3 regions of the Mesorhizobium sp. M0909 genome follow, and region 3 is predicted to be linked to each of the others. Evidence: predicted binding sites of a transcription regulator. Region 3 holds the regulator's gene; each other region holds the start of a gene.
The links. Region 3 encodes PhoB, which activates phosphate uptake and scavenging genes when phosphate is short. Its sites were predicted from a motif close to TGTCATNNANCTGTCAT; they were not measured.
Positions count from the first base shown of each region.

Region 1: a site for PhoB is predicted at 979-995, ahead of NKH83_RS05550 (LTA synthase family protein). Genes of this name have one in related genera too.
Region 2: a site for PhoB is predicted at 972-988, ahead of NKH83_RS00395 (alkaline phosphatase D family protein). Genes of this name have one in related genera too.

Region 1 covers NZ_JAMYOA010000003.1:200,891-203,159, reverse strand. Annotated here, with positions in the region: gene fabD (ACP S-malonyltransferase) at 1-788, opposite strand, end outside; gene NKH83_RS05550 (LTA synthase family protein) at 1,036-2,269, shown strand, end outside.
Region 2 covers NZ_JAMYOA010000001.1:79,636-81,904, forward strand. Annotated here, with positions in the region: gene NKH83_RS00390 (MFS transporter) at 1-913, shown strand, start outside; gene NKH83_RS00395 (alkaline phosphatase D family protein) at 1,061-2,269, shown strand, end outside.
Region 3 covers NZ_JAMYOA010000001.1:360,474-362,742, reverse strand. Annotated here, with positions in the region: gene NKH83_RS01870 (ROK family protein) at 1-377, shown strand, start outside; gene phoB (phosphate regulon transcriptional regulator PhoB) at 387-1,076, opposite strand; gene phoU (phosphate signaling complex protein PhoU) at 1,093-1,800, opposite strand; gene pstB (phosphate ABC transporter ATP-binding protein PstB) at 1,833-2,269, opposite strand, start outside.

The DNA.
Region 1 (2,269 bases), on a different contig from region 3:
CCGACCACCTGTTCGACGAGGCGGCGGGCAATCTCGTCGGGATCGCTCGTCGGGGTCACCGTAACGTTGGAGACCAGCGGCACGGCGGGCGCACTCTTAGTCACGGCGGCCAGCGCCTCCCGCATGATCTCGGCCGCAGGCTTCATCAATGCCGAATGGAAGGGCGCCGAAACCTGCAGCATCAGCGCCCGCTTGGCGCCCTTCTCCGTGCATAGCTTCGCCGCCAGTTCGACCGCCGGCCTGGCGCCGGAGATCACCAGCTGGCCGCCGCCATTGTCGTTGGCGATCTGGCACACCAAGGCTTGCGCGGGATCTTTGGCGGTGCCTTGGGCGGCCTCTGCGCAAGCGGCCTCGACGTCGGCCTGTTCCAGCCCGATGATCGCCGCCATCGCGCCCCCGCCGGCCGGTACAGCCGCCTGCATGGCATTGCCGCGGATACGCAGCAGCCGGGCGGCGTCGGCGACCGAAACGAAACCAGCGGCCGCAAGTGCCGAATATTCACCGAGCGAATGGCCGGCGACATAGGTGACCTTGCCGTTCAGGGAGAAGCCGCGCGCCTCCAGCGCCCGGACTGCGGCGAGTGACACCGCCATCAGCGCCGGCTGAGCATTGGCGGTCAGCGTCAGCGTCTCTTCCGGGCCTTCCCAGATCAGCTGCGATAGTTTTTCACCGAGCGCGTCGTCGACTTCCTCGAAGATCCGCCGCGATTCCACAAAAGTATCGGCGAGGTCCTTGCCCATGCCGACGGCCTGGCTGCCCTGCCCCGGAAAGGTGAATGCGATGGCCATGGTCGGCTCCCAGCTGCTGGTTCTCGCTGCCTGTGACGCAAGGCGTGCGCCCAAGTCAAGTCCAACCTTGACCGCTCAGCGTCGGCCGAGTGCCTGTTTCGGCAGGCTTTTTGGCGATCACTCATGATGAAAACCGCTCACGATTTGTTTGTTGGCTCTTCTTATTTCCGCCGCAGGCGCTAGGCTTTGCGTGACAGTTCGATGACAATCGAGTGACGCCTTTGTTGCGGGCCGGGGAACTATTGAAGTGGCAAAGACCAAGCAGAGCGCAGCCGAGGCGGCGCCACAGTTTCTTGAAGGCGATCCGTCGACTGGCTATCTGCCGGCGCGCAGATGGCCTGTCATCCGCTATGGCCTTATCAGCTTGCTGGCTGCGGCCATCCTGGTGTTTGCCATCGAACTGATCGTGCGCGGCAACTTTGCCGGCACCATTGATTTCTTTCTGCAGCCTTTCAAACCCGGCTGGACCACGATCATCATTTTTGCGCTGATCCTCATCGGTCTCGACGCCGTGCTCGGCCGCAGCCATCAGAGCCTGATGATCGTCGCGCCGCTGACATTGTCGCTGGCGTTCGTCGGCCACCAGAAGTCGCTCTATCTCGGCGATCCGCTCTATCCGACCGATTTCCTCTATTCCCGGCAGATCGTGGCACTGATGCCGCTCCTGGTCCGCGACCGCCCGGGAACCGCCATTGCCCTGGCGATCGGCATCGTCGGCGGGCTGTCGCTGCTCGTCTATGGCTGGCGGTTATGGCGCCGCCGCGTTCCGGCGCTCAGCCACAAGGGCCGCCTTGCCCGGCTGACGCTGACGGTGCCGCTGATCGCTTTCTTCGTCTCCATCATGGACTATGCCACCTTCTCGTGGACGCGCGACCGGCTGCAGATCATCCCGATTATGTGGGACCAGAAGGAAAACTATGCCTCGAACGGTTTTGCGCTCGCCTTCGCGCTGAACGTCCCGATGGCGCATGTCTCGGCGCCGCCCGGCTATTCCGACAAGGCGATCGAAGCGATCGGCAAACCGCAGGTGACCGCCTCGGTACCTGCCGAGAAGCCCGACATCATCGTCGTGATGAGCGAATCCTTCTGGGATCCGACCAAGCTGCCCGGCGTCACCATCACACCCGACCCTATCCCCAATGTGCGGGCCCTGCGCACGGGCTACATGTTCTCGCCCGAGTTCGGCGGCATGACGGCCAACATCGAGTTCGAGGCCCTGACCGGCTTTTCCAACGCCTTCCTGCCGGCGGGCAGCATTCCCTACCAGCAATATGTGCGGACACCGACTCCCTCGCTGGCGACCTTCCTGAAAAGTCAGGGCTACCGGGCACGCGCCATCCATCCCGGCACCAACTGGTTCTGGAACCGGGGGGCCGTCTATGCCGATTTCGGCTTCAACGACTTCAAGTCCGAGGAGACGTTGCCGCCCATGCAGAAGCGCGGACCGCTCGCGTCGGACGCAGCGATGACCGACGAGATCA
Region 2 (2,269 bases), 280 kb from region 3:
GCTCGGCGCAACCATCGTCAACCGCTGGTTCAAGACCAATCGCGGCCTGGTGATGGGACTGATGTCGGCGTCCAGCGCCACCGGGCTGCTGGTCTTCCTGCCGCTGCTCGCCTCGCTCGCCCAGTCAGGCGGCTGGAAGCCGGTCGCCATCGCCATTGCAGTGGCCACCGCCTGCCTGGTGCCGCTGGTCTATATGCTGGTGCCGGAGCGCCCGGCCTCGATCGGCATGGTCCGCTATGGCGCCGATGCCGACGACGTGCCGCCGGCGCCGCCGGCCGCGCAAGGCAATTTCCTTTCGCATACGCTGAGCACGCTGCGCCGCGCCGCCGGCACGCGCGTGTTCTGGTATCTGTTCGCCACTTTCTTCGTCTGCGGCTTCACCACCAACGGGCTGGTCGGCACGCACCTGATCGCCTTTTGCGGCGACATGGGCATAGGCGAAGTGCAAGCCGCCGGCCTGCTGTCGATGATGGGCATCTTCGACCTGATCGGCACGACGCTATCGGGCTGGCTCACCGACCGTTTCGACCCGCGCAAGCTGCTCGGCGTCTATTACGGCATCCGTGGCCTCTCGTTGATCTATCTGCCCTATTCCGGCTTTTCGGCAACCAGCCTGATCATCTTCGCCGTGTTTTACGGACTGGACTGGATCGCCACGGTGCCGCCGACGCTGAGGCTTTCCAACGAGGCGTTCGGCGACCGCAGCGGACCGATCGTCTTCGGCTGGATCGTCGCCGGCCATCAGGTTGGCGCCGCGACAGCGGCCTTCTTCGGCGGTACCATGCGCGAGTTGCAAGGCAATTACGAGCTTGCCTTCCTGATCGCCGGTATGACGGCAATAGCCGCCGCCTGCATCTCGCTGCTGATCAACACCAGCCGCCCGGCCTTCGAGCCGGAACCGCAGGCGGCTTAGGGTGCGACAGTTGAGTGCTAATCTCCCCCGTTGAGGGGGAGATCGCCCGCCTGTTCACTGTTATCAAACCTTCATCGTTTCGAAATGTGCCTGAAACATTGAAGCTGGAGCTTGGCGGCGACGTTCAACGCCATCCAGGAGACAGCCATGAACAAGATTTCGATGACGCGGCGCGCTTTCGTCACGTCGGCCAGCGCCGTTGGCCTGGTCGGCGCGTCGGGCCTCGCGCTTCCCTATTACTCGCGCGCCAATCAGCGCCCGGCCTTTACCCACGGTATCCAATCCGGCGACGTCGACGCGACCAGCGGCATAGTCTGGGCTCGCACGGACCGGGCGTCGCGCGTCATGTTCGAAGTGTCGCCGACGGAGAGCTTCGCCAATGCCGTCCGCCTGGCGCCGCTCGACAGCTCGCCGGCCAGCGACTATACGGTGAAGCGGCTGCTTACCGATCTCGCCTCCGACCAGGACATCTTCTACCGCATGGTCGCGGCCGATCTTTCCGATATCAACGCCGTTTCCGAGCCGATCGTCGGCCGCTTCCGCACGGCACCTGCCTCGAAGCGCGACATTCGTTTCGCTTGGTCGGGCGACACCGCCGGCCAGGGCTGGGGCATCGACGACACCGGCATGAAGACCTACGCCACGATCGCCAAGCACACGCCGGACTTCTTCCTGCATTCGGGCGATACGATCTATGCCGATGGCGCGATGAAGGACGAGGTCGACCTGCCCGGCGGCGGCAAGTGGAAGAACACCGTGCTGATCGACGAAAAACGCAAGGTTGCCGAGACGCTGGATGAATACCGGGGTCAGTGGAAATACAATTTGATGGACAGGAACGTGCTGGCGCTGAACGCCATCTGCCCGACGTTCTACCAGTGGGACGACCACGAGGTGGTGAACAACTGGTCGGATTCGAAGGATCTGAGCGCCGACGACCGCTACACCGAAAAATCCATCCATATACTGGCGGCACGCGCAGCGCGCGCCTTCCACGAAATGACGACGATCCGCTACGAGCCGTCTGAGCCCGGCCGTGTCTACCGCAAAATCGCCTATGGGCCGCTGCTCGATGTGTTCTTCCTAGACATGCGTTCCTATCGCGGCCCCAACGGTCCGAATATGCAGGAGACGATGACGCCGCAATCGCGCATCCTCGGCGAACAACAGACGAAATGGCTGAAGCGCGAGCTGGCGAATTCCAATGCAACCTGGAAAATCATCGCCGCCGACATGCCGCTCGGCCTCGTCGTCTGGAACGACGGCACCAAGAAGGTCGGGGCCGAGGCAATCAGCAATGGCGACAATGGCGCGGCCAAGGGGCGCGAGCTGGAAATTGCCGACCTCCTTCGCTAT
Region 3 (2,269 bases):
ACGTCAGCGACGCCGACATGCGCGCTCTGGCGGCCCGCGCGCGCGAGAAGGATGGGCCGGAACGCGAGGCCTACCGCAAGGCCGGCGAAGCGCTGGGTTTCGGTCTCGGCTCGCTGTTCGCGCTGATCGATCCAGCACCGGTCGCGATGGTCGGCGCCAGTGCCGCTGCCTTCGATCTGATCGAGCCGGCCTTGCGCAAGGCCATCGCCCAGACCGCCGGTGGCCAGCATTCGGGCTCGATCTCCTTCGACACCGAGCCAAACGAATTGCCGCTGATCCGCGAAGGCTGCGCGATGCGGGCGTTAAGCTTCGTCGACCAGGAGATTTTCGCGCCGGGCGCGCAAATGAGGCCCGGCGTCAGAAGGAACGTCGCCTGACCAGGCGGGTCAATCTTCCCTGATCGCATAGCCGGCGCCGCGGATGGTGCGGATGACATCCGGCATGCGGCCGTTATTGACGGCTTTGCGCAGCCGCCCGACATGCACGTCGACGGTGCGTTCGTCGATATAGATCGTCTCGCCCCAGACATTATCGAGCAACTGGCTACGCGAGAAGACGCGGCCCGGATGCCGCATCATGAACTCGAGCAGCCGGAATTCGGTCGGCCCGAGCCGGATCTCGCTCTTCTTGCGATAAACCCGGTGCGATTCGCGATCGAGCACGATGTCGCCGACCTTCAGCACGCTGGACAGCACTTCCGGCTTGGCGCGCCGCAGCAGCGCCTTGACCCTGGCCATGAATTCCGGTGTCGAAAACGGTTTGACCAGATAGTCGTCGGCGCCGGTCGAAAGACCGCGCACCCGGTCGCTCTCCTCGCCGCGCGCGGTCAGCATGATGATCGGCAGCCGCTCGGTTTCGGGGCGCACGCGCAACCTGCGGCAGAGCTCGATGCCGGAAACCGCCGGTATCATCCAGTCGAGCACCAGAAGGTCGGGCACATTTTCCTGCAAACGGATCTCGGCTTCGTCGCCGCGTGTCACCACCTCGACCTGGTAGCCTTCGGATTCGAGATTGTAGCGGAGCAGCACGCCCAACGGCTCCTCGTCCTCCACCACCATTATGCGTGGTGCGATCATCGGCTGGGCACCCCCATCATGTCACCGGTGCAGGCATTGTCGTTTCGTCCTGCTTCGGACGATTGACCGGCAATTGCTCGCCGGTCAGCACATAATACGCATTTTCGGCGATGTTGGTGACATGGTCGCCGATCCGCTCGAGATTCTTGGCGCAGAACAGCAGATGCGTGCAAGCGGTGATGTTGCGCGGATCTTCCATCATGTAGGTCAACAGCTCGCGGAACACCGACGTGTATTTGACGTCGATGCGCTCGTCGGCGGCGCGCAGCTTGGCCAACGCGGCCGCATCGCCTGCAGCATATTCCTCGATGACGCCCTGCACCTGGATGAGCACTAGCTGCGCCATCGCATCGATGGAATGCGATAGGTCGCGCGGCGTGACGCTGAGGCCGACCGCGCTCACACGCTTGGCGATGTTCTTGGCAAGGTCGCCGATGCGTTCGAGGTCGCCGGCCATGCGGATCGCTCCGACGACATGGCGCAGATCGTGAGCCATTGGCTGGCGCTTGGCGATCAGGGTGATGGCGCGATCGTCCAGTTCGCGTTGACGCGCATCCATGATGGCGTCGTCGGAGACGACGCGTTGCGCCAGCACGTTGTCGGAATTCAACAGGGCCTTGGTCGCCCCGCCGACCATCGAACCGGCGAGGTCGGCCATGTCGCGGATCAGCTTGCTGATCTGCTCGAGATCCTCGTCGAAAGAAGCGACTGTGTGTTCGCCCATGGTCCTGTCCTCATATGCATGATCGGAACGGCTCAGCCGAAGCGGCCGGTGATGTAGTCCTGCGTGCGCTTCTCGCGGGGCGACGTGAATATCTTCTCGGTCCGGTCGAACTCGACCAGTTCACCCAGATACATGAAGGCGGTCTGGCGCGACACGCGCGCCGCTTGCTGCATGTTGTGGGTGACGATGACGATCGTGTAGTCGGCTTGCAGCTCGTCGATCAGTTCCTCGATCTTGGCCGTCGACAGCGGGTCGAGGGCCGAAGCCGGTTCGTCGAGCAGAATGACTTCCGGCTTCACTGCCACGGTGCGGGCAATGCAGAGCCGCTGCTGCTGGCCGCCGGACAGGCTCAAGCCGCTGGCGTTTAGCTTGTCCTTGACCTCGCTCCACAGCGCGGCCCGCTTCAACGCTTGCTCGACGCGGCCGTCCATCTCGGACTTGCCGAGATTCTCGTAGAGCCTGACGCCGA